3 regions of the Kaistia defluvii genome follow, and region 2 is predicted to be linked to each of the others. Evidence: predicted binding sites of a transcription regulator. Region 2 holds the regulator's gene; each other region holds the start of a gene.

Evidence for each region. Region 2 encodes LexA, which represses DNA repair genes until DNA is damaged. Its sites were predicted from a motif close to TGTTCNNNNTGTGTTCNG; they were not measured.
Region 1: the regulator LexA is predicted to act here: its motif matches at 5,180-5,197, upstream of ABIE08_RS17305 (YifB family Mg chelatase-like AAA ATPase).
Region 3: the regulator LexA is predicted to act here: its motif matches at 2,613-2,630, upstream of ABIE08_RS19140 (carbohydrate kinase family protein).

What each region holds. Positions count from the first base shown of each region.
Region 1 is NZ_JBEPSM010000003.1:84,282-93,865, reverse strand. Features, by position in the region: gene hemW (radical SAM family heme chaperone HemW) at 1-926, shown strand, start outside; gene ABIE08_RS17325 (penicillin-binding protein activator) at 1,435-2,658, opposite strand; gene rsmI (16S rRNA (cytidine(1402)-2'-O)-methyltransferase) at 2,789-3,778, shown strand; gene ABIE08_RS17315 (YraN family protein) at 3,765-4,133, shown strand; gene gshB (glutathione synthase) at 4,198-5,139, shown strand; gene ABIE08_RS17305 (YifB family Mg chelatase-like AAA ATPase) at 5,246-6,778, shown strand; gene ABIE08_RS17300 (GNAT family N-acetyltransferase) at 7,260-8,096, shown strand; gene ABIE08_RS17295 (trimeric intracellular cation channel family protein) at 8,156-8,794, opposite strand; gene grpE (nucleotide exchange factor GrpE) at 8,808-9,413, opposite strand; gene ABIE08_RS17285 (cation diffusion facilitator family transporter) at 9,536-9,584, opposite strand, start outside.
Region 2 is NZ_JBEPSM010000001.1:656,564-666,147, forward strand. Features, by position in the region: gene gltX (glutamate--tRNA ligase) at 1-1,273, opposite strand, end outside; gene ABIE08_RS03125 (ComEC/Rec2 family competence protein) at 1,423-3,999, shown strand; gene lexA (transcriptional repressor LexA) at 3,993-4,697, opposite strand; gene ABIE08_RS03135 (glycine betaine ABC transporter substrate-binding protein) at 5,336-6,382, shown strand; gene ABIE08_RS03140 (ABC transporter permease) at 6,541-7,410, shown strand; gene ABIE08_RS03145 (quaternary amine ABC transporter ATP-binding protein) at 7,410-8,456, shown strand; gene ABIE08_RS03150 (HNH endonuclease) at 8,587-9,543, shown strand.
Region 3 is NZ_JBEPSM010000003.1:470,235-479,818, reverse strand. Features, by position in the region: gene ABIE08_RS19150 (hypothetical protein) at 99-593, shown strand; gene ABIE08_RS19145 (N-acyl homoserine lactonase family protein) at 611-1,492, shown strand; gene ABIE08_RS19140 (carbohydrate kinase family protein) at 1,675-2,610, opposite strand; gene ABIE08_RS19135 (M3 family metallopeptidase) at 2,736-4,784, shown strand; gene ABIE08_RS19130 (hypothetical protein) at 4,912-5,106, shown strand; gene ABIE08_RS19125 (SDR family NAD(P)-dependent oxidoreductase) at 5,180-5,974, opposite strand; gene ABIE08_RS19120 (TetR/AcrR family transcriptional regulator) at 6,168-6,746, opposite strand; gene ABIE08_RS19115 (SDR family oxidoreductase) at 6,838-7,743, shown strand; gene ABIE08_RS19110 (DUF2165 family protein) at 7,890-8,390, shown strand; gene ABIE08_RS19105 (DoxX family protein) at 8,468-8,839, opposite strand; gene ABIE08_RS19100 (cupin domain-containing protein) at 9,005-9,523, opposite strand.

The DNA of each region.
Region 1 (9,584 bases), on a different contig from region 2:
CGGTCGGCACCATTCTCGAGGCTATCGGCGCGGCATGGAACGTCGCACCGGATGCCGAGATCTCGATGGAGGCCAACCCTTCCAGCGTCGAGGCGGAGCGTTTCCGCGGCTATCGCGCCGCCGGCGTCAACCGCGTCTCGCTCGGCGTGCAGGCGCTGAACGACACGGACTTGAGGGCGCTCGGCCGGGTGCACAATGTCGAGGAGGCGATGCGCGCCATCGACATCGCCCGCGCCACGTTTCCACGCCTGTCCTTTGACCTGATCTACGCGCGTCCGGGCCAGACGCCGGACTTGTGGCGGGCCGAACTGATGCAGGCGCTGGAACGCGCTTCCGACCACATGTCGCTCTACCAGCTCACCATCGAGCCCGGCACGATGTTCGAGAAGCTATACCAGGCCGGCAAGCTCGCCATTCCCGACGAGGATACCGCCGCCACCCTGTTCGAGATCACGCAGGAGGTCTGCGACAAGCATGGCCGGCCGGCCTATGAGATCTCCAACCACGCGGTTCCCGGCGGCGAATGCCGGCACAATCTCGTCTATTGGCGCTATGGCGAATATGCGGGCATCGGTCCGGGCGCGCATGGCCGCCTGGTCATCGATGGCCAGCGCCACGCCACCGCAACGACGCTGCTGCCCGAAACCTGGCTCGGCCGGGTCGAATCCTGGGGCGACGGCATCGAGACCGACGACATCCTGACCCCTGAGGAATCCGGCGACGAGATGCTGCTGATGGGGCTTCGCCTGACCGAGGGCATCGACCTGCGCCGCTACAAGGCGATCGCCGGCCGCACGCTCGACCCGCGCCGGCTGGCGGACCTGATCGAGCATGGCATGGTCGAGCAGATCGACGAAAACCGCATCCGCGCCACCCGGTCCGGCTCGTTCGTGCTGGACGCCGTGGTCGCCGACCTGGCGGCCTGAGCTGCTGCGTTCACCTCTCCCACAGGGAGAGGTCGGACCGAAGGTCCGGGTGAGGGGTTGCGATCTCACCTGTAAGGCCTGATCCCCTCACCCGCCGGCCTGCAGCCGTCGACCTCTCCCCATGGGAGAGGTGAAGAGGGAGCACCCGCCCAAAGCCCTCGCCCGCTTGCGGGAGAGGGTGGGGTGAGAGTTTTGCTTCCTTAGCATCCCTCCAAGCCACCACCCGCCGAGCGAATGGCTCCCCTAGCATTCTCCGCGACCATCATCCTGAGGTGCCCGGCGAAGCCGGGCCTCGAAGGAGAGGCCAGGAAACGCCGGTCCGATCTCGAAGGCCTGCAAGATGGAGCCCCGCTGGACCCTCCTTCGAGGCTTCGCTGACGCGAAGCGCCTCAGGATGATGGTGGAGCGGGTGGTCAGCTCGAAGGATCAGAAGCTTGGAAGCCGTGCTAGCGAACCCTCACCAGGCGGTTTTCGAACATAGGCCACCCACGATCACGGCCGCCCCCCCCTACGTCCCCGTGCGGGCAAAGGTCTGCGGGGCGCGGTCGATCATCACCGGGGTGCCGCCGCCAAGCTCGTAGACGGCCAGCTGGCGCTGGTTGGTGCCGTCGGGGAGGAAACGGAAGGCGCCGTCGACGCCGATGAAGCCGTTCGGGTTCGCCAGCGTATCGGCCGTGAAGCGCTTGTCGCCATAGCGGGCGGCAAGCCCGGCGGCGAGGCTGGTCGCGTCATAGCCGAGGGAAGCGGTGCGCAGCGGCGGCGCGCCGAACACGCCCTGGTAACGCACCGCGAAGGCGGCATAGCCGGCGCGGTCCGGCGCCGGATACCAGCCGCCGCGAAGCGTCGGCTCGGCGGCGATGCGCGGATCGTCCCACTGGCCCGAGCCCAGGAACTTGACCTGCCCGGGCCGGATGCCACGGGCGGAGAAGATCTGCGCCAGGAAGGGCGCGGCGTCGCCGGCGTCCGGCATGAAGACGGCGTCGACCTGGCCGCTCTGGACCACCGCCGCGATCGCTTCCGCCTTCTGCTGCATGGCGACCCGGTCGAGGCCGTAGCGCTCGATCGTGATGATGCGCGCGCCATTGGCGGTGGCGGCGCGCTGGACGGCCGCCTCCATCACCGTGCCATAGCCATTGTCGGGCAGCAGCGCCGCGATGGAGCGTTTTCCCTGCGAGGCGGCATAGCTGATGATCCGGTCGGCATCCGACTGCGGCAGGAAGCTCAGCAGATAGACGTTGCGGGCGGCGATGTTGGTATCGGTCGAGAAGGCGACGATCGGCACGCCGGCCGGCCTTGCGACGGAGGCCGCCGCCGCGACGGACTGGGCGAAGAGCGGCCCGATGATCAGTTCGGCACCCTGCGAGATCGCCTCGGTCGCCGCCTCGCGCGCGCCTTCCGGCGTGCCGCGGTCATCCTTGACCAGGATCTGCAGATTGGCGCCGCCCTGGAATTCGCGCAGCGCCAGATCGGCGGCATTCTTCAGATTGGCGGCGATGACTCCGGCATTGCCGGTGGCCGAAGCCGGCACCAGCAGCGCGACGCGCACCGTGCCCTTGCCGAGCGTCTCGCCATGGGCGGGAGTGGCGCCCGTCGCCGCCGGCGCCAGGCTGGCGCCCACGCCCGGCCCTCCCACGGTCGAGGCGCAGGCGGCGAGCAGGCCGAGCGCGGCGACGCAGGAAGCGAACGCCCCCGCCTTGCCCGCATCCAGCCGTTCGGAACGGAACCAACCCACACGCCTTCTCCTGTTCAATCGCAAGATGTAACTGTACTGGAAAGCCCATGGTTGTTCAGCGGCAAAGAGCGGCGGTTTCGGTGAATTCAGGTCTGGTGTCACATCTCCACAACGTCGGCGCGGGCGAGTCATGAGCGCTCCCGCGAGACCGGTCCATCCGGACAGCGCCGGCGGCGAGAGCCAGGCCGGCTATCAGATCGACGGCCAGCGCCTGCGCGCGCCGGCGATCGAGCCCGGCCTCTATATCGTCTCGACGCCGATCGGCAATCTGCGCGACATCACGCTCCGCGCGCTGGCGACGCTCGCCGCCGCCGATGTGATCGCCTGCGAGGATACGCGCGTCACCCGCGTGCTGACCCGCCATTACGGCATCGAGACCGAGCTGTTCGCCTATCACGAGCACAATGCCGACCGGCAGCGGCCGAAACTGCTGGCGGCGCTCGCCGCCGGCAAGACGATCGCGCTGGTGAGCGACGCCGGCACGCCGCTGGTTTCCGATCCGGGCTTCCGGCTGGTCGGCGACGTGCTGGGGGCCGGCCACCGCGTCGTCCCGATCCCCGGCGCCTCGGCGCTGCTCACCGCCCTGGTCGCGGCGGCGCTGCCCACCGACACCTTCCTGTTCGCGGGCTTCCTGCCCAACCGCACCGTCGGCCGCAAGAAGCGGCTCGCGGCGCTGGCCGAGGTGCCGGCGACGCTGATCTTCTATGAATCGCCGCACCGGACGGCGGATTCTCTCGCCGACATGGCGGAAACGCTGGGCGCCGACCGCCCGGCCGTCGTGGCGCGCGAACTGACCAAGACCTTTGAAACAATCCGGCGCGGAACGCTGGGATCGCTGGCCGAAGCCTTTGGCAACGAGCCATCGCCCAAGGGCGAGATCGTGATCCTGATCGGCCCGCCGGTCGCCAGCGAGCCCGAAGCCGAGGAAGTCGACTCGCTGCTCGCCCGGCTCCTGGAAAACCATCCGTTGAAGGAAGCGGCGGCGCTGGCCGCCACCGCCACCGGCATGCCGAAGCGCGACCTCTACCAGCGCGCGCTGGAGCTGAAGGCGGAAGCGGCCGGCGACGAGGAAGACGAGGACGACGGCGAACCGGACTCCGACGACGATGGCGCGGCCTGACCGCCGCGCCTCCGAACGCCATGGCCGTTTCGCCGAAACGGTCGCAGCCCTTTACCTCAACCTGAAGGGCTATCGCACGATCGCACGGCGCTTCCGCAGCCCGCTCGGCGAGATCGACCTCGTCATGCAGCGCGGGCGGACGCTGGTCTTCGTCGAGGTCAAGGCGCGCCGGACGCAGGACGCCGCGATCCTGGCGATCCCGCCCGCTGCGCGCGACCGGCTCATCCGGGCGGCAGAAAGTTTCGTCGCCCGGAACCCCCAGGCGGCCCAGCTGACGCTCCGTTTCGACATCGTCGCCGTCCTGCCACGCCGGCTGCCGCGCCACATCGTAGATGCTTTTGCAAGGGATCGCTGACAGCGGCATTGCCATTCGGCCCCGCCACACGACATAAGAGGCCTATTCCGCATTGGGGGCCTATATGTCGCTTTCCGTCGCCGTCCAGATGGACCACATCGCCAAGATCAATATCCGTGGCGATTCCACCTTCGCCCTGATGCTGGAAGGCCAGCGACGCGGCCACAAGCTCTATCACTACACGCCCGACCGGCTGTCGCTGAATGACGGCCGGGTCGAGGCAGCGATCGAGGCGGTCACCGTCCGCGACGTGCCGGGCGACCATTTCTCGCTCGGCGAGGCGGAGCGTACGGACCTTTCGACCCTGGACGTGGTGTTCCTGCGCCAGGATCCGCCCTTCGACATGGGCTACATCACGACGACGCACCTGCTCGAGCGCATCCATCCGAAGACGCTGGTGGTCAACGACCCCGCCGAGGTGCGCAACGCGCCGGAAAAGATCTTCGTCACCGAATATCCCAAGCTGATGCCGCCGACGCTGATCTCGCGCGATCCCGAAGAGATCCGCCGCTTCCGCCAGGAGCATGGCGACATCATCATCAAGCCGCTGTTCGGCAATGGCGGCGCCGGCGTGTTCCGCCTGTCGGAGGGCGACCAGAACCTCGCCTCGCTGCTGGAAATCTTTGCCGCCGCCTATCGCGGCGAACCCTATGTCGTGCAGCGCTACCTGCCGGCGGTGCGGGCCGGCGACAAGCGCATCATCCTGGTCGACGGCGTCGCGGTCGGCGCGATCAACCGGGTGCCGGCGGATGGCGAGTCGCGCTCCAACATGCATGTCGGCGGCCGCCCCGAGCCGATCGAGCTGACCCGGCGCGACCGCGAGATCTGCGAGGCGATCGGGCCGGACCTGAAGAAGCGCGGCTTCGTCTTCGTCGGCATCGATGTCATCGGCGACTACCTGACTGAGATCAACGTGACCTCGCCGACCGGCATCCGCGAGGTAAAGCGGTTCGGCGGCGCCGACATCGCCGCGCTGGTCTGGGACGCGGTCGAATCCAAGCGCTAGGGTTAACAGGGCGCTAACAGGATCTGCGCTTCGCGGCGGATGTTCACGACCTGTTCTTGACTCTCCCCGAGATTGACGTAACGTCATCGTCAAAGGGAGAGCGGGCATGGTCGCGCATGTCACGACGGTGGCTTTTCAGGGCATCGAGGCGGTTCCGGTCGACGTCCAGGTGCAGATCGCGCCTGGCTTCCCTGGCATCATCATCGTCGGCCTGCCGGACAAGGCGGTGGCGGAGAGCCGGGAGCGGGTGCGGGCCGCGCTGCATGCCTCCGGCCTCGCCCTGCCGCCGAAGCGGATCATCATCAACCTGGCGCCGGCCGATCTGCCCAAGGAGGGCAGCCATTACGACCTCCCGATCGCGCTCGGCCTGATGGCCGGGCTCGGCGCGCTGCCGGGGGACCAACTGACCGATTTCGTTGTGCTCGGCGAACTGGCTCTGGACGGCACCATCGCCACCGTGGCGGGTGTCCTGCCGGCGGCAATCGGCGCCAACGCCATGGGGCGCGGGCTGATCTGCCCGGCCGCATGCGGGCCGGAGGCAGCCTGGGCCGGCGGTGACATGGAGATCCTCGCGCCGCGCAGCCTGATCGCCATCGCCAACCACTTCAAGGGCACGCAGGTGCTGACCCGGCCGACGCCGGCGCTGCAGCGCGACGGCGCCCCCCTCCCCGATCTCGCCGATGTGCGTGGCCAGGAAAGCGCCCGCCGCGCGCTGGAAATCGCCGCCGCCGGCGGCCACAACCTGCTGATGGCCGGACCGCCCGGCGCCGGCAAGTCGATGCTGGCGAGCCGCCTGCCCTCGATCCTGCCGCCGCTCTCGCCCAAGGAACTGCTGGAAGTCTCGATGATCGCCTCGATCGGCGGCGAGCTTTCCGGCGGCAAGCTGACCGATCGCCGGCCGTTTCGCGCGCCGCATCACTCCGCCTCGATGGCCGCGATGGTCGGCGGCGGCCTGCGCGCCCGGCCGGGCGAGGCGTCGCTTGCCCATCACGGCATTCTCTTTCTGGACGAGCTGCCGGAATTCACGCCCCAGGTGCTCGATTCGCTGCGCCAACCGCTCGAAGCCGGCGAGGTGCTGATCGCCCGCGCCAACCACCGCATCCGCTATCCCTCGCGTTTCCAGCTGATCGCGGCCATGAATCCCTGCCGATGCGGCATGGCGGGGGAACCGGGCATGAGCTGCAAGCGCGGCCCGCGTTGCGCCGCCGACTACCAGGCGCGGCTTTCCGGGCCCTTCCTCGACCGCATCGACATGCGCATCGAGGTGCCGGCGGTGACCGCCAGCGATCTGATCGGCACGGCCCCGTCCGAGAGCAGCGCTACCGTGGCCGAGCGGGTGGCGGCAGCGCGCGCGCTGCAGGCGGAACGGTTCGAGGCGCTCGGCGTCGACGACATCCGCACCAACGCCCAATGCGCCAGTTCGCTGATCGAGACGATCGCCACGCCCGACGAGGCCGGTATCAAGCTGCTCGGCGACGCAGCCGCCGCGCTCAAGCTGTCCGCGCGCGGCTATCACCGCGTGCTCAAGGTGGCGCGCACCATCGCCGATCTCGACGGCGCCGAGACCGTCGGCCGCCTGCACCTCGCCGAGGCGCTGCGCTACCGCGTCGCCGGCGATCGCATCCTGGCGGCGGCCTGAACGGCTCATCGAGTGAATGGATGGCTGGGGAGAAGGATAGATCGGGACCAGCCGCCATCTTCGGCGGGGCGCCGGGACGGACGCGCATCGGCAGTGGGCTGGCTCGTGAGGATCGACGGATCGACCCGCCCCCCTCCTCCAAACAGTCCCATGATCCTAGGCGGAGCATGCGTCCGGACGACCCGAGCCGTCTGGGGATGTGTCGACCGTCTGAGTGGCAGGCCTCAGGACGCGCTTTGCCGGCGAAGCGGCAACGGCGCAGGACGATCCGCGGAAGAGCTTCGTCACCAAACTGTCGGAGAGATGTGATTTCCTCGCCCCGTAGCTCGCGATCTCGGCATGAGAGGGTCGGGCGGAGCAGGAGAACGGTGTGATGGTGAAGCGCGTGAACGCAGCGTCGCAGCAGGTCCAGCGTGTATCGGCGGCGATCATTGCTTTGCCGGCACTATCGCAGCGCGTATTCGGCGGTATAAGACTTCCGATGCCGAAAGCCCTTCGCCCCGCCCTGCCCCTACCTGAGTCGCTCGGACGAATCGGAGCGCTGGAAGTCCGGCTCGCCGTCACCCCGCGCGAGGTGAAAAAGGCGCAGAAGCTGCGCTACAAGGTCTTTTACGAGGAAATGTCGGCCATTCCCGACGTGCAGGCGCAGCTTTCGCGCCGCGATCGCGACGGCTTCGACCGGATTTGCGACCACCTCCTCGTCATCGACCATGATACGCGCACAGCCGCTGGCGAAGCCGCCATCGTCGGCACCTACCGGCTGCTGCGCCAGGAAGTGGCAAGCCGGCATACCGGATTCTATTCGGCCAACGAGTTCGACCTCGGCCCGCTGCTAGAGCGCCACGCCGCGCTGAATTTCCTCGAGCTTGGCCGCTCCTGCGTGCTGAAGCCCTATCGCACCAAGCGCACGGTCGAACTGCTCTGGCACGGCATCTGGAGCTATGTCCGCAGCCATGGCATCGATGTGATGGTCGGCTGCGCGTCGCTCGAAGGCACCAATCCCGACGCCCTGGCGCTGCCCCTCTCCTTCCTGCACCACAATGCCCGCGCGCCGGCCGAATGGTCGGTGAGCGCGCTGCCGCATCGTCGTGTCGCGATGGACCGGCTGCCGGAAGGGGCGATCGACATGAAGGCGGCGCTGAAGACGCTGCCGCCGCTGATCAAGGGCTATCTGCGCCTTGGCGCCTATATCGGCGACGGCGCCGTGGTCGATCGCCAGTTCGGCACGACGGATGTACTGATCGTGCTGCCCGTGGCCTCGATCAACGAGCGCTATGTCAACCACTACGGCGTCGACGCGACCCGCTACGCGGCCTAGAGCGTTTTCGAGCGAAGTGGGTACCGGGTCGCGTGAAGAAAACGCGATCCCACAAGGCTCTAGCGCGGCGGGAAGGCCCGCCCGGCGCGCGAGCGGTAAGTCGGCAGCGTCCAGCCGAAGATCAGCGCGCCGGCGCGCACGATGAAGGCGCAGATTGCGCCGAGGAAGGCCGCCGGCCAGAACGGCAGGCCGAAATGGCTCGCCAGCACGAACAGGGCGGCGCCGACCACCGTCGCCGTGACGTAGATTTCCCTGCGCAGCAGCACGGATGGCTCGCCGGTGACGATATCGCGGATGATGCCGCCGAAGGTGGCGGTGACGACGCCCATCACCACCGCGCCGAACGGGCTGGCCCCGGCGTTGAGCGCCCGGGCCGCGCCCATGACGCAATAGCCGGCTATGCCGATCGCGTCGGCCCAGAGCAGCAGCCGGTAGCGGTACTCGACGAAGGGCGCCAGGAAGAAGACGATGACGCCGGTCAGGGCACAGAGCACGACCGGCGCGGGCTGGGTGATCCAGAAGACCGGGGTCGCGCCCAGGATCACGTCCCGGATCGTGCCGCCCCCGACGCCGGTCATGGCGGCGAGGAAGACGAAGCCGACGAGATCGAGCTGCCGCCTGGAGGCGGCGAGCGCCCCCGTGACGGCGAAGACGAAAACCCCGATAAGGTCGAGGCTGTAGAGCAGGGCAGCGTCCACAGCCTCCCCCGCCTTAGGTCGAACGCGGCGTCGAATCGTCCGCTTCGGTCTTCACTTCCTTCGGCTTCGGCGCGCCCTTGGCGACGCCGACCATGGCCGGACGCAGCACGCGATCGCCGATCACGTAGCCGGACTGCATGACCTGCATAACGGTGCCGGCCGGCTGCTCGGTGGTCGGGATCTCGAACACCGCCTGGTGCATGTGCGGATCGAACTTCTGGCCGAGCGGATCGAGCTTGCGGACGCCGTGCTTCTCCAGCGAGTTGACCAGATCGCGCTCGGTCATCTCGACGCCGTCGATGAGCAGGTTCAGCGCCTCGCTGCTGCTGCGGGCTTCGTCCGGCACCGCCTCGATCGCGCGGGCGAGATTGTCGCCGGCGGTCAGCATGTCGCGGGCGAAAGCGGCGATCGCATATTGGCGCGCATCAGCGACTTCGCGCTCGGTGCGGCGGCGAAGGTTTTCCATCTCGGCAATGGTTCGCAGCACGCGATCCTTCAACTCGGCCGATTCGGCTTCGAGCGCCGCAATACGAGCCGCCGCGACGTCGCCGTCCACGGCCGCGGCTGCCGCTTCAGCGGCTGCTTCGGTGGGGGATACGGGCTGGGTATCGTCAGACATGGCGAACTCTCTTTTGATCAGAACCAAAGGTAGGCCCGATATCATGAGTTTAGGGCAGAAAATCAAGCGCTGCGCCAGCCTGCCATCGGTCACGACGCCGGCAGAACGACTCTAAAGCGCTGCTAGAGGACAATCACGCCGTGATGCAGCGCCTCTGCCTCGGGTTCGACA
Region 2 (9,584 bases):
CGAACGCCTTGACCGCCTCTTCGGTTGCCTCGACGGTCCAGTCATTGACGCCGGACAGCACGTCATGCACGTCCTTGAGCAGTGCGCGGGCATTGGCGTCGAGGATGGTCGTCGCCTTCTCGTCCAACGCCAGCGGGCGCTGCACCATCAGGAAGTTGGCGCCGTCCTTGAGCTCGACGAGCGTCTTGGCGCGGTCCTTCAGGCCGGGCAGCGCCATGCGCAGCTGCTCGGTCTTTTCCGGGGTCAGCTGCACTTCCATCGCCTCGCCGCCCGGCAGATAGGGCAGGGTGTCGAGGAAGATCTTCAGCAGCGTCTCGTCGTCGGTCGCGCGCATGTAGTGGCCGTTCAGGTTCTCCAGCTTGGCGAAATCGAAGCGGGAGGCGGAACGGCCGACATCGACGATGTCAAACCACTCGATCATCTGGTCGAGCGACATGATTTCATCGTCGCCATGCGCCCAGCCGAGGCGGACGAGATAGTTGCGCATCGCCTCGGGCAGGTAGCCCATGGCGCGATAGGCATCGACGCCGAGCGCGCCATGGCGCTTCGACAGCTTGGCGCCGTCCGAGCCGTGGATCAGCGGGATGTGCGACATCACCGGCACGTCCCAGCCCATGGCGTGGTAGATCACCATCTGCCGCGCGGCATTGGTCAGATGGTCGTCGCCGCGGATGACATGGGTGACGCCCATGTCATGGTCGTCGACCACGACCGAGAGCATGTAGGTCGGGTTGCCATCCGAGCGCAGCAGGACGAGATCGTCGAGATCCTTGTTCGGGATCACGACGCGGCCCTGGACCTGGTCGTCGATCACCGTCTCGCCGTCGAGCGGGGTCTTGATGCGGATGGCGGGCTTGACGCCGGCCGGCGCCTCGGACGGGTCGCGGTCGCGCCAGGTGCCGTCATAGCGCGGCGCACGGCCCTCGGCCCGCGCCTTCTCGCGCATGGCGTCGAGCTCGGCCGGCGTGCAGTAGCAGCGATAGGCCTTTCCGGCGGCCAGCAGCGCCTCGACCACCTCGCGGTGGCGCGGCGCGCGGGCGAACTGGAACACGGTCTCGCCCTCCCAGTCGAGGCCGAGCCACTTCAGCCCGTCCAGGATCGCGTCGATGGCGGGTTCGGTCGAGCGCTCGCGGTCGGTGTCTTCGATCCGCAGCAGCATCTTGCCGCCCGTATGCTTCGCATAGAGCCAATTGAACAGCGCGGTGCGGCCACCGCCAATGTGCAGGAACCCGGTAGGCGAGGGGGCGAAGCGGGTGACGACCGGTTTGGACATGGACTGTTCTCGATGTGCGGGAAGCCGCAAGGGGCATGGAGTCTCGCCACTCGGCGATCTGCGGCTGGTCATGTAGCATAGGGGGGCGCAGGGGCCAAACGGGTTTGGGAGCGCCCGGCCTGTTTGCCCAGCTGCGCAAAGGCGGGGGCATGGCTGAAAGCGATCCGCGCGAGGAGGAGGGCATAAGCGACGAGCCGGCCCCGGTTCGCGCGCGCCGTTTCCTTGTCCCGGCCGGCATCCCGCCGGGCTTTCGCGCTGCCGTCGCGCTCGATCGGTTCTGGCTCGGCGCCGGCGCCTGGCTGGAGCGCGAGATCGAGGCCGGGCGTGGCTTTCCCTGGCTGCCCGTCGCCTTCGGCATCGGCGCGCTGATCTATTTCGCGCTGCCCTCCGAGCCCTCGATCGTCGCGCTGGCCGGGCTTGCCGTCCTGCTCTGGGGGCTGGCGGTGGCGCGCCGGCACCGCACCGCTTCCGTCCGCCTGCTGATCGTGCTCGCCATGGCCGCGACGGGCGCCAGCGCGATCAAGCTGCGCACCGACACGCTGGCGACCCGCGTGCTGGAGCGGCAGGTGACGGGCACGGTCACCGGCTGGGTCGAGGAGCGCAAGGCGCGGCGGGGCGGCTATCGCCTGACCATCCGGGTGGCCGGCATCGACGCCAGGCGCGTGACGGTCATCCCGCAGCGTGTCACCGTGACGGTGCGGGGGAAGTCGGCCCCGGCGGTCGGCGACGGCATCCAGGTGCTGGCGCGCTTGCGGCCGGCATCCGGGCCGGTGCTGCCGGGCGGATATGATTTCGCGCGCGATTCCTATTATCGCGGCATCGGCGCCACCGGCTTCGGCTATGGCGCGGCGCAGTCGGCCGAACTCGGCCGCGCGCCGCTGTCGATCCGCCTGCGCCAGTCGCTGGAGGCGGTCCGCGAAGCGATCCGCGCCCGCATCGTCGCCAATCTCGATGGCGAGAGCCGCTATATCGCCTCGGCGCTGATCATCGGCGATGCCGGCGGGCTCTCCGAGACGACGGAGGACGATCTGCGCCTCTCCGGCCTCGCGCATGTGCTTTCCGTCTCCGGCCTGCACATGGTGCTGGTGACCGGGGTGGTGTTCTGGAGCGTGCGGGCCGGGCTGGCGCTGATCCCGTCGCTGGCGCTGCGTCGGCCGATCAAGAAGTGGGCGGCGATCGCGGCGCTGCTGGTCAGCGGCTTCTACCTGCTGATCTCCGGCCTCGACGTCGCCGCGCAACGCTCCTTCATCATGACCTCGATCGCCTTCCTCGCCATCCTGCTCGACCGGCGGGCGATCTCGATGCGCAATGTCGCGCTGGCGGGGCTGGTCGTCCTGGCGATCACGCCGGAAAGCATCCTCTCGGCCAGCTTCCAGATGTCGTTTGCCGCAACGATCGCCCTCGTTGCCGGCTTCGAGATGCTGGCGGACCGCCGGCGCAACAACCCCGTGCCGCGTCTCGGCGCCCGCAGCGGCGCGGCCGCCTTGCCGAGGCGCGCCTTCCTGTTCGTCGCCGGCATGGCGCTGACCTCGCTGCTTGGCGGCCTCGGCACGACGCCCTTCGCGCTCTATCATTTCCAGCGCATGGCGCCGCTGTCGATCCTGGCCAATGTCGCGGCGATGCCGCTCACCGACTTCCTCATCATGCCCTTCGCGCTGCTTTCGGTGCTCGCCATGCCGTTCGGATTGGAGGCGCTGCCCTTCGCGGTCGTGCACTGGGGCATTGACGGCATGCTCGGCGTGTCGGCGACGGTCGCCCGATGGTCGGGCCAATCCGGCGGCGCGGCGATGCCGGGCGTCGCGGCCCTGCTGCTGTTCGTCGGTGGTTTCGTCTGGCTGGCGCTCTGGCGCGAGCGCTGGCGGCTGCTCGGCGTCGTGCCGATGCTGGCGGGAATTGCACTCGCCCTGTTCCCAGCGCGACCGGACCTACTGGTCAGCGCGGATGGCAGGCAGATGGCGATCCGGGGCGGGGACGGCCTCTATCGCATTGTCGCGCGCAAGCCGGACCGGTTCGTCAGCGATATCTGGCTTCGATCCGATGGCGACGAGCGGGACGCGAAGGCGGCGTTGCAGGCGGGCGGCTGCGACGCAGCCGGCTGCGTCGGCCGAATGCCGGATGGGAGCTGGGTGGCGCTGGCGCTCGACCGCGCGGCGTTCGAGGAGGATTGCCGCCGCGCCATGCTGGTGGTGACGCCGCTGGCGGCGCCCGAAACCTGCCTTCGCCATACTGCCGTGATCGATCGCGGCACGCTGGAGCGCTCGGGCTCGCTGGCCATGTGGCCGCGCGGGACGGTGGCATCATCAGAGGGGAGTGCCGAGGGGCTGGCATCCGAAAGGGCGGGACCGAAGTCAACTGAGGCGCAACCGAAGACGGCTGTCGCCGAGGCCAGTTCCTCTATGGAGCCGCGCCGAGCGGGTACTTCATCAGAGAGTGCTGTCGAGCAGGCGGTCAAAGCGGCGGCAAGCGCAGGGCCGGAGCCGGCCGCAGCGCGGCAGGTGACGGTTATCCCTGATGCCGGCCTCCCCATGGAGCCATCGCGCTACAATCTCGTCGAGCGCAATGCCGAAGACGAGGACGTGCTGCCGCCGGAGCCCTCGGCCACAGCTGAGTCACAGACTGCGCCGCCCGATCCATGGCTCGGCCGGCGCTTCGAGATTCGCACCGCCTATGCGCCGGTGCGAAGGCCCTGGATGCCGCCCTATGAGGACGACCCGGCCGATCAGTAGGTCCGCAGCAGCCCGACCAACTTGCCCTGAATGCGGACGCGATCCGGCCCGAAGATCCGCGTCTCATAGGCGGGGTTCGCCGCTTCGAGCGCGATCGAGGCGCCCTTGCGCCGCAGCCGCTTCAGCGTCGCCTCTTCCTCGTCGACCAGCGCCACGACGATGTCGCCGGATTCCGCATTGTCGCTCTTGCGGATCAGCACCGTGTCGCCGTCGAGGATGCCGGCCTCGATCATCGAATCGCCGCGTACTTCGAGCGCGAAATGCTCGCCGCCGCGCAGCATTTCCGGCGGCACGGTGATGGAATGGCTCTGGGTCTGGATGGCCGAGATCGGCACGCCGGCGGCGATACGGCCCATGACGGGGATGATCACCGGCTCGGCGACGTCGTGCATGTCGTCGACCGGGCGGACCTTGCCGAGGCTGCCTTCGATCACGCTGGGCGAGAAGGCCTGCTTCTTCGGACGCGCCATGGCCGGCGTCATCGTCTCCGGCAGGCGGACCACTTCCAGCGCGCGGGCCCGGTTGGGCAGGCGGCGGATGAAGCCGCGTTCCTCGAGCGCCTTGATCAGCCGGTGGATGCCCGATTTGGAGCGGAGATCCAGCGCATCCTTCATCTCGTCGAAAGAGGGGGGAACGCCCGCTTCCTTGAGCCGCTCCTGGATGAACATGAGGAGTTCATACTGCTTCCGGGTGAGCATGTTGATCTCGCGCTGCGGGCATTGCCAAGGGAGTGTCGCCGTACCCCGGACGACGGAGCCGGGCGGGATGGCGGACACGGGAATCATTTAGGTACAAAACGCGAACAGAATAGCTGTTCCCGATGCGTTCCGCAAGACCGGCGCTGGGTTGGGCTCCCGGGCGGGCCGCGTGCGCCGGCGCGAACGGGCGACGTCCGGCGCGTCAGAGGCTGCGGGTCGGCAGCCAGATCGGCAAAGGGTGAACGCGGACAAGCGTGCGCCGTCTTCGCTCGGTGCGAAACGCCTTCTCGCGCCGGCAGCGTTTCGGCGCAAGTCTCCAGATTCCGGGTACCGTAGAGGAAGGTTGTCACGAAGGGATCCCGCCTGAACCGGCGGCAGCCGGTGATTTTGCGGCGGGCACCGAGATCTCGCACAGCAGTGCGAAATTTATTTTTTCTTGGCGATCGTATCCGGCGCGGCGGCGCTATGTTCGGACAGGTGATATTTTCTTGGCAGAGAAAGCCAAGAGCATGACAAAGGATGATCGATCAAGAATAAGGCGATCTCGTCGCCAATTTATGGCAATGTATTGTCGGATTTGACACAATTGCACTGTGTCCCTATGGTCTCGATCATCAACTGACACGAGGTTCTATCCGATGATATTCAAATCCGGTGGCATTGCCGCCGCGATCGCCGTTGCGTTTTTGTCCGCCACGAGCCATTCCGCGCTTGCCCAGGGATCCGATCCGCAAGCCACTGACGCCGCCAGCTGCGGCACCGACCGAACTATCGATATCGCCGAGATGACCTGGCCCTCCGCGGCCGCCTTGGCGCATATCCATGCCATCATTCTCGAGAAGGGTTTCGGCTGCAACGTCGAGATCGTCACCGGCGACACCGTTCCGACATCGTCCTCGATGTTGACGCGCGGCAGCCCGGCGGTGGCGCCCGAACTCTGGACCAGCACGATCCAGGAGCCCTGGGCGAAGGGCCTGGCCGACGGCAAGGTCGTCGAGCTGACCAACGCCATCACCGACGGCACCGTCGAGGGCTGGTTCATCCCGCGCTATGTCCAGAAGGCGAATCCCGACATCAAGACCGTCCAGGACGTGATCGGCCATCCCGAGCTGTTCCAGGATCCCGAGGACAGCAGCAAGGGGCGGCTCTATTCCTGTCCGCCGGGCTGGGCCTGCGAAATTTCCACCGGCGCTCTGTTCGAGGCGCTCGGCATGAAGGACAAGGGCTGGAACCTGTTCTCGCCCGGCTCCGGCGGCGCGCTGGACGCCTCGATCGCCCGCGCCTTCACCCGCGAAGAGCCGATCCTGTTCTACTATTGGGGACCGACGGCCATCCTCGGCAAGTATGACGCCGTGCAGCTGGATCTGGGTCCGACCAAGCCGGACGTCTATGCCTGCAACACCAGCCGCGATTGCACCGACAAGCCGGGCGTGACCGCCTATCCGTCCTCGCCGGCCGTTGTCGGCGCGGCGAAGTGGATCGAGAGCGATGCGCCGAATGTCGCCGGCTATCTCGCCAAGGTCGGCCTAACCAATGCCGAGATCAGCGAGATCCTCGTCTATGGCGACGAGAACAAGGCAGACGCCGCGGCGACCGCGCTCAACTTCCTGAAGACCAAGGAAGACCGCTGGACGAGCTGGGTCGCGCCGGAAGTGGCCGCCAAGGTCAAGGCCAGCCTCAACTGACATCGCCGACAGGCAAACGGACGGCCGGGTGGTTTCCCGGCCGTTTCCGTTTTGCCGCTGCCCTGCGCCCCTGGCCATCAAGGCCGGGCAGGGCGGGCGCCTTCGCGCGTCCATAGCGAATTTGCCCCGCCATGGCGGGATGAAGAAAGAGACAGATCTTGTTTCCTCAACTGATTGATACGCGGCCCTGGCGCCGCGCGGTCGATGACGGCCTGAACTGGGTCGTCCGCCATTGGGGCGGGACCTTCGAGGCCGCCGCCTATCCGCTCCTCATGCTGCTCAAGGCGATCGAGAACCTGCTGATCGCGACGCCTTGGTGGCTGATCATCGCGGTGCTGACCGGTATCGCCTGGCTTGCCACGCGGCGCTGGCCGCTGCCGGCCGTGGTGCTGGGCGCGCTGCTGTTCCTCGGCGTGATGGATCTCTGGAAAGATGCCATGACGACCATGGCGCTGATGATCACGGCGACGCTCGCCGCCATCCTCGTCTCGATTCCCGTCGGCGTCTGGATGTCGCGCTCGCTGCGCACCCGGCAGGCGGTTGCGCCGGTCCTAGACCTGATGCAGACCCTGCCGAGCTTCGTCTACCTGATCCCGACGGTGATGATCTTCGGCCCCGGCAAGATCCCGGCGCTGATCGCCACCATCGTCTATGCCGCGCCGCCGCTGGTGCGGCTGACCGATCTCGGCCTCCGTTCGGTCGATCCGGCCGTGATGGAGGCCAGCCGCGCCTTCGGCACCAATCCGCGCCAGCGCCTGCTCGGCGTGCAGATCCCGCTCGCGCTGCCCACCATCCTCGCCGGCATCAACCAGACGACGATGATGGCGCTCTCCATGGTGGTGATCGCCTCGATGATCGGCGCCGGCGGCCTTGGCTACCAGGTTTTGCAGGGCATCGGCCGGCTCGAAGTCAGCCGTGGCCTGTTCGCCGGTCTCGGCATCGTGGCGCTCGCCATCATCTTCGACCGCATCACCCAGGCGTTCGGCCGCCAGTTGCAGGCCCGCATCGGCATGCAGGAGGCGCGCTAATGTCCGACCTATCCGTGAAGACTGATCTCGCCATCGCCATGCGCGGGGTCACCAAGATCTTCGGCCCCGACCCGGAGGGCGCGCTGGCGCTGCTTCGGGCGGGGAAGTCGAAGGCCGAGGTGCAGGCCGAGACCAACCATGTCGTCGGTCTCGACAACGTCTCGCTCGATATCGCCAGCGGCCAGATCTTCGTCGTCATGGGGCTTTCCGGCTCCGGCAAGTCGACGCTGATCCGCCACGTCAACCGGCTGATCGAGCCGACGGCGGGCGAGATCCTCGTGCACGGCACCGACGTGCTGAAGATGAGCCTCGACGAACTGCGCACCTATCGCCGCACCAAGGTCGCGATGGTGTTCCAGAAGTTCGGCCTGATGCCGCACCGCTCGGTCATCGACAATGTCGCCTATGGCCTGGAAGTCCGCGGCGTCGGTCGCAAGGAGCGGCTGGAGACAGCGGCGAAATGGATCGAGACGGTCGGGCTCGCGGGCTATGAAAACTCGCGCACCCGCCAGCTCTCTGGTGGCCAGCAGCAGCGCGTCGGCCTGGCGCGGGCGCTGTCGATGGATTCGGACATCATCCTGATGGACGAGGCGTTCTCGGCGCTCGATCCGCTGATCCGCTCCGGCATGCAGGACCAGCTGATCACGCTGCAGAAATCGCTGAACAAGACGATCCTGTTCATCACCCATGATTTCGACGAGGCGCTGAAGATCGGCGATCGCATCGCGGTGCTGAAGGACGGCGCCCTGCAGCAGGAGGGCAAGCCCGAGGACATCGTGCTGCGCCCGGCGAACGAGCATATCGAGGAGTTCGTGCGCGAGGTGAACAAGGCCCGCGCCATCCATGTGCGCTCGATCATGGAGCGCGGCGTGACCGAGCCCTGCGAGCAGGCGGTATCGATGGATGCGCGCTGCGAGGACGTGCTGCCGCTGTTCGCCGAGCATCAATGGGTCGGCGTGGTCGATGGCGATGGCAAGCAGATCGGCCGCGTCACCGCCAAGCAGGTGATCAAGGCGCTCGCGCGCTACACGCCGGGCGTGGGCTAGGGCGGGAATCCGGAACGGTGGGAGAGGGGGTCTCGGCTCTTCTCCCGCCGGCGGAGGATGCGAATAAATCAATACTTCTAATGGTGTAGGCCATTGATCCTTCCGAATGAGGAAGGCATTACTATTGTCTATGATAGTAAATGCGGTCTTCACAACCAAGGTCGAGCCGGCCTACGACGACCTCCCCGAGGTCCGCTATCATTTTCCAAAAACCTATCTGAATCAGGTTGAGGCCGCGCTCGACAACTGGATTGTCTACTATGAGCCAAGGCGCTCGACAGCGGATCTCAGCAGTTCGGGCGGACGGTCGGCCTATTTCGCCGTTGCTCGCGTTCAGTCCATCACGCAGGACGCATTCCAAGCAGACCACTTTTACGCGCACATGGTTGACTATCTCGAGTTCAGCCGCCCGGTTCCCTTCAATGAGGGCGGCCACTACTACGAGGCGGCATTGCGGAAAGCGGACGGTTCCACGAATAAGGGTGCCTTCCGTCGTGCGGTCCGGAACCTTAGGCCTCATGAGTTTGAAGCGATTTTTGCAGCCGGGTTTGCGCGCATTATTGGCCGGGATCCTTTGGAGCGCTCCGAGCCCGACCGGGTCCCTAACTCTCAACCCAATTTCTTGCTAGCGGCGGACAATCCTGCTCCAGCATTTGAGCATGAGTTGCCAGCCGTCCCGGCCCGGCGCATCGAAACAAAGCTAGTTTCGCGCCCGTTCCGCGATCGCGCATTTGCTTCGGCTGTGATGACGGCCTACGGCGATCGGTGCGCCTTGACCGGGCTTCAGATAATCGATCAAGGCGGGAGGTCCGAGGCCGAGGCGGCACATGTTAGGTCTGTTGCCCAAGACGGGCCTGATAGTATTCGGAACGGCATAGCGGTTTCGCGAACGGTGCATTGGATGTTCGACGCGGGTCTGCTCTCCATCGCCGACGACTACACGATCCTGATCGCGAAGCGCATCGTGCCCGATATCTTGCAAGACCTGCCGCCGCTACGCGCAAAGCTGACCGTTCCGGCGCGCGCCGATTTACGGCCGCATCCCAGCTATCTTCGGTTTCATAGAGAAAATATCTTCGAGGGCTGATCGCGCTTCGGTCGTGAATGGCAAGAAGGGGCGCGGGGTGG
Region 3 (9,584 bases), on a different contig from region 2:
ATGCGCGGAGGCGAATTTTCCTGCCGGTCTTGAGCCGATGCGCCCGTTCGACCATGCTGCCCCGCCGGCCATGGGGGAGCGGTTCGGCGGGAGAGGGCATGACCAACCGGTTCGGATCCGAGGCGTTTCGCTGCGAGCCCCCAGGCGGGCTTGATGACGCGACGCTCGCCTATATCGAGGCGGCGGAAAGCTGCTTCGAGGATCTGCGCCAGGTCGCGGCCCAGCTTGCCGGCCTGCTGCTGCTTGCCGCCACTGGTGCCCGTTCCGCCGGGCCGCATCATCCCATGCTCGCCGTCGCCGCCGATCTCTTCGATTCCGCCCGTGATGCCACGCTTCGTCTGACGCCGCGCTCGGCGCTGGCCAGGCATCACCATTTGCATCTCAAGGCCGCAGTCGAGAAGCTGGCGGGAACGCTCGCCCTGCTGCGCATCGCGCCGGCCGACAGGGAGGCCGTCACCGCGCCGACGCAAAGACTGACCAGCGCCTGGCAGGAGCTGGGCCATGCCTCGCGCGCCCTGCCCGGCTTCGATCTCGTCGATTTCAGCCAGTCCTGCTGCGCCGAACACCGGCAGGCCGGGCGGCTGGCGCTCTAGGCTTCCGGGGGGGGAACATGGCCACTTATTCTATCTGGGTTCTGGAATACGCCTATATTCCCGAGATGCCGCTCAGCGCGCTGGTGCATGGCGAGCACAACAAGGGCACCTGCAAGCTGCCCTATGGCTACACGCTGCTGAAGAGCGACCAGCACACGATCCTGATCGATTGCGGCCATGACAACGCCGCCTATGGCAAGGTGCTCGCCGACAATTCCGGCGTCGTGAACTGGCAGCCGCCGCATGTCGTGATGGCCGAGATCGGCGTGAAGCCGGAAGAGATCACCGACGTCATCATCACCCATGCCCATTTCGACCATATGGGCGGGCTGACGCTGTTCCCGAATGCGAAGTTCTACATCCAGGAGCGGGAACTCTCGCGCTGGATCTGGGCGATGTCGCTGGACCGGCGCTTCCGCTGGCTGATGAAGGCGGCTGATCCCGGCGACATCATCCGCTGCGTCGAGCTGGCGCGCGACGGCCGGCTCGTCTCGATCAGCGGCGACATGGAGGATGTATTCCCCGGCATCGACCTGCGTCTGGCCTCGGACACGCATACGGCCGGTTCGCAATATGTCGTCATCCGCAATGACGGCCGGCGCGACAGCGAAGACAGCTGGGTGATCACCGGCGATCTCGTCTACCGGATGGAAAACCTGCATGGCGGCACGCCGGACGATCCGTACTACCGCCCGGTAGGCATGGGCGTCGGCAGCCAGACCAACATGGTGCTGGCGCTGCACGACATCGTCGAGGCCGCCAGCGGCGACTGGAACCGCGTGATCCCGCCGCACGAAGCCCGACTGCCGGAGCGCTTTCCCTCGCGCCTGAGCGACAAGGGCCTGCAGATCATCGAGGTGGCGCTGGCGGACGGGGCGGCGAGCTACGTCGGGAGATAGGCTTCTGGATGGAGTATGGCTGCCACCTCTCCCACGGGGAGAGGTCGACGCACGCAGTGCGGCGGGTGAGGGGTTGAGGCCTCACCGGTGAGATCGTATCCCCTCACCCAGAGCTTCGCTCCGACCTCTCCCTGTGGGAGAGGTGAAAGGCGCTTCTGCCACGTCGAATCCGTCGGCCCTGGCTAGACCTCGCCCCAGACGCGCGGCAGTGGGTTACCATGCTTCGGGCGGCCACCAAAGACCGTCGTCGCCTCGGCGCCGGCTTTGACGCCGCGCTCGAGGCAGACGTCGACGCCCTTGCCGGCCAGATGCGCTGCCAGGAAGCCGGCGAGGAACGCGTCGCCCGCTCCCGTGGTGTCGGCGACCTCGACCTTGGGCGCCGCCGCCTTGAGGCGAACCGACAGATTGGCGGCCTCCGCGCCCTCGGCGCCACGCTTGATGACGGCGAGGTCATAGCGCGCTGTCAGGAAGCGGATCTGCTCCGCGGCGTTGCGGGTGCCCGTCAGGCACGCGGCTTCCTCGGCATTGGGGAAGATGATCGAGGCGTCACTGGTCCATCCCAGGAAATTCGACGGGCCGACCTCCTCCAGGAAGCCGACCGAGGCCGGGTCGACGGTGACCGTGATGCCGCGCGCCCGCGCCACCGCCATCATGGCCATCACCGCCTCGCGCGGGCCGGGCGTGAACAGGGAATAGCCGGAGACATGCACTAGGTCGATTTCGTTCAGCATCGAGAAGGGCAGGTCCTCTGCCGAAAGCCCGTCATTGGCGCCGCGGTCGGTCAGGAAACTGCGCTCGCCGCCCTCGGAGAGAAGGACGATCAGCATGCCCGTCGTGCGCTCGTCATCAGCCGAGAGCACCGGCACCACGCCGGCATCGCGCAGCGCCTGTTCCTGCTCGGCCAGATCGCGGCGGCCGACCCGGCCGGCAAAGGCGACCGGAATGCCGAAATGCGCCAGCCAGGCCGCCTGGTTGCAGCCCGAGCCGCCCGGATAGAGGCCGATCTTGGCGCGCCGGTCGGAGCCCACCACCAGCGGACCGTCCGGTCGCACGATGACGTCGGTCATGACATCGCCGATCACGAGCATACGGGGACGGAGCGGAGCGGAGGCAGACATGGCGAAACTCGAATCGGACAGAAGGTTGATCTCTCTCCTATAGAGAGGAATGCAGCCGGCATTAAGCTTGAACCGCGCGGCCGATGGCTCCATGTCTGGGCCAGCTCAATCTCACCGAGGACCGCATGACTGCCGAAAATCCGCTTCTCGCGCCCTGGAATACGCCGTTCGGCGTCCCGCCCTTCGCCTCCATCGAACCCGCCCATTACACGCCCGCCTTCCAGGCGGCGATCGCGGAGCATGAGGCCGAGATCGCTGATATCGCGGACAATGCCGAGCCGCCCAGCTTCGACAACACGATCGCCGCGATGGAGCGCGCCGGCCGCAAGCTCGACCGCGTCGCCAGCGTCTTCTTCAACCTGACCGGCGCGCATACCAATGACGAGTTGGAAACCATCGAGCTCGATCTCGCGCCGGTGCTGGCGCGGCACAGCAACGGCATCTACCAGAACGCCAAGCTGTTCGAGCGGATCGACACGCTGTTCAAGGCAGGCACGACCGGCCTCGACGCCGAACAGGCGCGGGTGCTGGATCGCTATCACACCGGTTTCATGCGCGCCGGCGCCGGCCTGCCGGCGGAGGCCAAGACCCGTCTCGGCGCCATTGCCGAACGGCTTGCGACGCTCGGCACCAATTTCGGCCAGAACGTTCTCGCCGACGAGAAGAGTTGGAGCCTGACGCTGGAAGGCGAGGACGATCTCGCCGGCCTGCCCGATTTCCTGCGCGACGCGGCGGCGCAGGCGGCCAAAGACCGTGGGCTCGACGGCAAGCATGTCATCACCCTGTCGCGCTCGTCGATCGAACCGTTCCTGCAGTTTTCCGCCCGGCGCGACCTGCGCGAAAAGGCCTTTGCCGCCTGGACCGCGCGCGGCGAGGCCGGCAAGACCGACAACCGCGCCATCATCGCCGAGACGGTGAAGCTGCGCTCCGAGCGGGCCAAGCTGCTCGGCTTCCCGACCTTCGCGCATTACCGGCTCGACGATTCCATGGCCAAGACGCCGGAAGCGGCGATGGGCCTGCTTCGATCCGTCTGGAAGCCCGCCCGCGCCCAGGCGATCACCGAGCGCGAGGCGCTGCAGGCGCTGGCGCAATCGGAAGGCGGCAATTTCGACATCGCCGCCTGGGACTGGCGCTACTACTCGGAGAAGCGCCGCAAGGCCGAGTTCGATCTCGATGAAAGCCAGCTGAAGCCCTATCTCCAGCTCGACAGGATCATCGACGCCGCCTTCGACACGGCGACGCGGCTGTTCGGCGTCACCTTCACCGAGCGCTTCGACGTGCCGGTCTATCACCCGGACGTCCGCGTCTTCGAGGTGAAGGACCGTGACGGCAAGCCTGTCGGCCTGTTCCTCGGCGATTATTTCGCGCGTTCGTCGAAACGCTCCGGCGCCTGGATGAGCGAATATCGCGGCCAGGAAAGGCTGAATGGCGCCATCCAGCCCATCATCGTCAATGTGATGAACTTCGCCAAGGCGGCCGATGGCCAGCCGACGCTGCTCTCCTTCGACGACGCCCGCACGCTGTTCCACGAATTCGGCCATGGCCTGCACGGGCTGCTGTCCGACGTGACCTATCCGATGATCGCCGGCACCAATGTCGCGCGCGATTTCGTCGAGTTCCCGTCGCAGCTCTACGAGCACTGGTTCGAGCAGCCTTCGGTGCTGGAGCGCTTCGCGCTGCACTACCGCACCGGCGAGCCGATGCCCAAGGCCCTCATCGAGCGGCTGATGGCAAGCCGCACCTTCAACCAGGGCTTTGCCACCGTCGAATATGTCTCCTCGGCGCTGGTCGATCTCGAACTGCACCTGCTGGACGATACTTCGGGGCTCGACGCACCCGCCTTCGAGCAGAAGATCCTGGATGAGATCGGCATGCCGCAGGCGATGGTCATGCGGCACCGCTCCCCGCATTTCCAGCACGTCTTCGCCGGCGACGGCTATTCCTCGGCCTATTACTCCTATCTCTGGTCGGAAGTGCTCGACGCGGACGGGTTCGGCGCCTTCGAGGAAGCGGGCGATATCTTCGCGCCGGCGGTTGCCGCCAAGCTCAAGGAATCCGTCTATTCGGCCGGCAATCGCCGCAAGCCGGACGAGGCCTACCGGGCCTTCCGCGGCCGCGACCCCGAGCCCTCGGCACTGCTGAAGAAGCGCGGCCTGCTTGCCGCGGCGGAATAGCCATATCACCGCCCCGGCATCGCGCTTTTCGCGGCGCCGGGGCGGGCTTCACCAATTCGCGGCGCGGCGCTAGTCTTCCCGGGATTATTCGCTATTGTCCGCGGCAAATCACTGAGAGGACCGTGCCATGGCCGTTTCGAAGACCGACCTTTCCCAAATCGAGCTGAAGACGCTGGCTCGCGTCGCGCGTCCCGGCCCGTATGTCGGCCTGAACGGCAAGGCCGTGCAGAAGCTGATCGAGCTTGGCCTCGTCCGCACCCGCGTCGCCGGCTATGTGCTGACCGAAGAAGGCCTCGGCATCCTGCGCGCCGACGCCGAGTAGGCTTCACGCCACCCCATAGAAAAGCCCCCGGCGAACGAACTTCGCCGGGGGCTTTTCTGTCTGCGGTTCCGCCTCAATCCGGCAGGACGACGCCGATCTTGGCGAGCAGGCCGCCATCGACCTTGTATTCGCCGCCGGTGCAGAAGGCGGCGCGCGGACCGGCCAGGAAGGCGATCATCGCCCCGACATCCTCGATGCGGCCGACGCGGCCGATTGGATGCGCCGCGCCCCAGGAGGCGATCACCTCATCCTCCGTCTTGCCGTCGAGATTTTCGCTTGCCGCGAAGCGCAGCATCGGCGTGTCGATCGAGCCGGGGCAGACCGCGTTGACACGGATGCCGTCCTTGGCGTGATCCAGCGCCATGGCGCGGGTCAGCGCCAGAAGGCCGCCCTTCGAGGCGACATAGGCGGCGACATTGGTCTGGCAGGCGATGCCCTGCACCGAGGCGATGTTGACGATCGTACCGCCGCCATTCTTCCGCATGACGGGAATGGCGTGGTGGGCCGTCAGATAGGTGCCCTTCAGGTTGACGGCGAGGACGCGGTCCCATTCCGCCTCGCCCATCGTCTCGACCGTGCCGTAAGGCTGGATGGCGGCGCTGTTGACGATGATGTCGATGCGGCCGAATTTTGCGACGGTCTCGGAAACCATGGCCGATACCGAGGCGTCGCTGGAAACGTCGCCGACAATGCCATGGGCCGTGGCGCCCGAGGCCGCGAGCGTTGCGACCGCCTTGTCCAGCGCCGCCTTGTCGAGCCCGAAGATCACAATCGTCGCGCCCTCCCCGGCCAGCGCCTGGGCGCCGCCAAAGCCGATGCCGGTCGCGCCGCCTGTCACGATCGCCACCTTGCCCGCCAATTCCGCCATGCTTGTCTCTCCCTATCTTTACCTTGGCCTGCGGCGGACGCGGTCCTGCCCCTGACGCATCCCCGACGGCCGTCTTTTTTAGCGCCCATCCTTGCGGAATCAGGCACCCCCGTTGGATCGGGCTAACCTGCCATCGGCCACCGCGGAGCGCCATGATTTCGCACGCGGTAGACTCGCTTCTCGAACGAAATCGTCAGCGGGACGAGCCCGGCTCGGCAGCCAGCAGCACCGCGACGAAGCGGACCAGGCTGTGCTGCACGTGCTGGGTGACGCTGCCCTGCGGATCGAAGCTCCACCAGAGCAGCGAGCCCTGCCACTGCGCCGCCATCAGCAGGCCGATATCGGCCGGGGCGTGCGGCGTTTCCGCGAAGCAGGCATCGAGTATTCCGGCGAGTTCCGCCTTCCATTTGGCACCGCGCGCCCGCAGTTGCGGATCGCGCAGATCCTCGCGCAGGATCAACAGCCCCTCGGCATAGGCATCGATCTCGCCATAGTCGGACAGTCCGACGAGGAGCGCGATAGCCCCGGCAGGATTCTTCGGCACGGCGGCGGCAAGCGTCGCCGTCCGGGCGTCGAGCCCATCCCACGCATGCAGCAGCGCCGCCTGCTTCAAGGCCGCCTTGCTGCCGAAACGCTGCACCAGCGTCGACCCCGCCAGCCCAGACGCGCGGCCGAGCGATTCGAAGGTTAGACCCTCCGGGCCCTGCTGCTGGATGATGGCGAGGGCCGCTTCCAGCACGGTCTCGTCAGGCATCGACTTCGTGCGCGCCATATTGACATCCTTTTATAAACGAATGATCATTTATATATCGAAGGCATTGGATAGACCAGCGGTTGAAGGCCAGAAATAGGGAGAAATCGGGATGTTGAAAGGGAAAGTCGCGCTTGTCGCCGGCGCAACGCGGGGCGCTGGCCGTGGAATCGCTGCCGAACTCGGCGCGGCCGGAGCCACCGTCTATGTCAGTGGACGCACGACGCGCGACCGGCCGTCCGAATATCAGCGGCCCGAGACGATCGAGGAGACCGCAGAGCTTGTGAGCGCGCTTGGCGGCCGCGGCATCGCCGTGCCGACCGATCACCTGGTACCGGAGCAGGTGCAGGCGCTGGTCGAACGCATCCGTCGCGACGAGGGCCGGCTGGATATCCTCGTCAACGACATCTGGGGTGGTGAAAAGCTCTTCGAATGGAACAAGCCGGTCTGGGAGCACGGGCTGGACAATGGCCTGCGCCTGCTTCGGCTCGGCATCGACACGCATCTGATCACGGCCCATTTCGCACTGCCGCTCCTCATCGCCCAACCCGGCGGCCTGCTCGTCGAGGTGACCGACGGCACCGCGGACTACAACGCGACGCATTACCGGCTCTCGCCCTTCTACGACCTTGCCAAGACGGCTGTGAACCGCATGGCCTGGGCGCATGCCAAGGACCTGGCGCCCCATGGCGCGACGTCCGTGTCACTGACGCCCGGTTGGCTGCGCTCGGAAATGATGCTGGAGGCGTTTGGCGTCCGCGAGGCGAACTGGCGCGACGCGCTCGATGACCAGCCGCATTTCGTGATCTCGGAAACGCCGCGCTTCGTCGGCCGCGCCGTCGCCGCGCTTGCCGCCGACCCGGACCGCGCCCGCTGGAACGGCCAATCGCTCTCCAGCGGCGGCCTCGCGCAGGTCTATGGCTTCACCGATCTCGACGGTTCGCGACCCGATGCCTGGCGCTATCTCGTCGGAGTGCAGGAAGCCGACCAACCCGCCGACGCAACCGGCTATCGCTAGAGTTCGCCCGCCAAGGGCAGCCACGGCAAGCTCCACCCCGGCCAGAAGCCAGACAAGCAAGAAGAGGCACGCCTGCCGGTAGGGCATTTACGTCTTCGTAGAAGAAGCGGCGTATCGCTTTGCTTTTGCAACCAAGAGGAGACGAAATGCAGATCACCCGGCTGAGCAAGACGGCGCTTGTCGCTTCGATTGCCTTCTTCGCGACGCTGGTCGCGTTCGGCAACATCACCGACTACGGGTCCAACTTCGAGTTCGTGCGCCACGTGCTGCTGATGGACACGATCTTCCCGAACGCGACGATTCACTATCGCGCCATCACGAGCCCGACGCTGCACCACGCATTCTACATTCTGATCATCGCGGCGGAGACGCTGACGGCGATCCTGTGCTGGATCGGCACCTTCGCCATGCTCGGACGTCTCGGCGCCGACGCCCGCGCGTTCAATCGCTCGAAGAAGTGGGCGATCGGCGGTCTCGCCTTCGGCTTCCTGGTCTGGCAGGTAGCGTTCCTGTCGATCGGCGGCGAATGGTTCGGGATGTGGATGTCGCAGACCTGGAACGGCATCGAATCGGCCTTCCGCTTCTTCATCACGATCATCACCGTGCTGATCTTCGTCTCGATGCCGGATACCGAACTGAACGACTGAGACTGGAGACGATAGGGCTGCATGAAAACGGGGCGCGCCAGGACCGGCGCGCCCGAATGATGCGGAAGCCCTAGCCCTCAGACGGAGAGGCCGATGACCATCAGGCAGTAGCCGACCAGCGCGCAGTTCACGAGCGTGAAATAGAGGTGCGGCTTGCGCGCCTCGCCCTGGAACAGCACGAAATTATGGAACAATGCGGTGGCGGCGATCAGGAAAAGGATCAGCAGCGCGGCGCCCCAGGCAGGCAGAATGCCAAGCGCGACGGAAAGGCCGCCGACCAGCTGCGAGGCGAAGCCCAGCGCCACCAGCGGCGCCGGCAGCTTGAAGCCGTAATTGGTTTCGGAGGCGCTGGCCTTGGCAAAATTCAGGAAGTTGCGGATGCCCGCAATAATGAAGAACAGGCCAAGAATAACCCGGCCGATCAGGATCAGAGTAACGGCGAACGTCATGATTTCCCCCACTTTCCCAACTGACCTACCGGATCGCCGGCGAATAGGAAAGAGGGAGCAGAGCTTGCGAGCGCGAAGATGTTTCCGGCTCTCCTTTGGTGGTGTGACTGCGAGGCTGGCCCGTGGCCGCGACCAGAAGCGAGGGGGAATTCGGGACCGTCTGTTTCAGGAAGGCTCGGTCGGTGAGATCGGTTCGTGACGCCGCTCCGATCCATTCCGGATGAGGCGCAGGCCGTGCTCGGGATAGGTGACGATGTCGGTCGGGCTGCGCGTCCCGATGACCAGGAAGGTCGCGTCCGCCTCGGAGCGATTGACCAGGCAATGCGCGACCGGCTTTCCCGCCGGCCAGGCGGCAGCCTCGCCAGCGCGCAGCAACTGTTCCTCGTCTTCGACAAGCACCAATTCTCCGGAAAGAACATAGACGAGTTCATCTTCGGCCTGGTGCCAATGGCGCTCGGAAGATTGCGATCCCGGCGGCAGACGCTCGATCCGGACCCCGAATTGCGTAAGCGCGGCCTGATCCCCGAGAACGAGTTCTGCGAACGGCCCCGTGGAGTTCTGGAAAACGGGATTGATCTCGCCCGCTCCGGTCCTCCAGAGCGTCATGTCAAGCTTTGGCAACCGTCCCTCCCCTACCCTGTGGAGCCACGAGACTAGGACGAGGCGCGGCGCCCATCCAAGCATGAGGATCCCGAGAATGCTTCCTGAGCACAGATATCTCCGCGCAAGCCCCCGGCTCCACGCG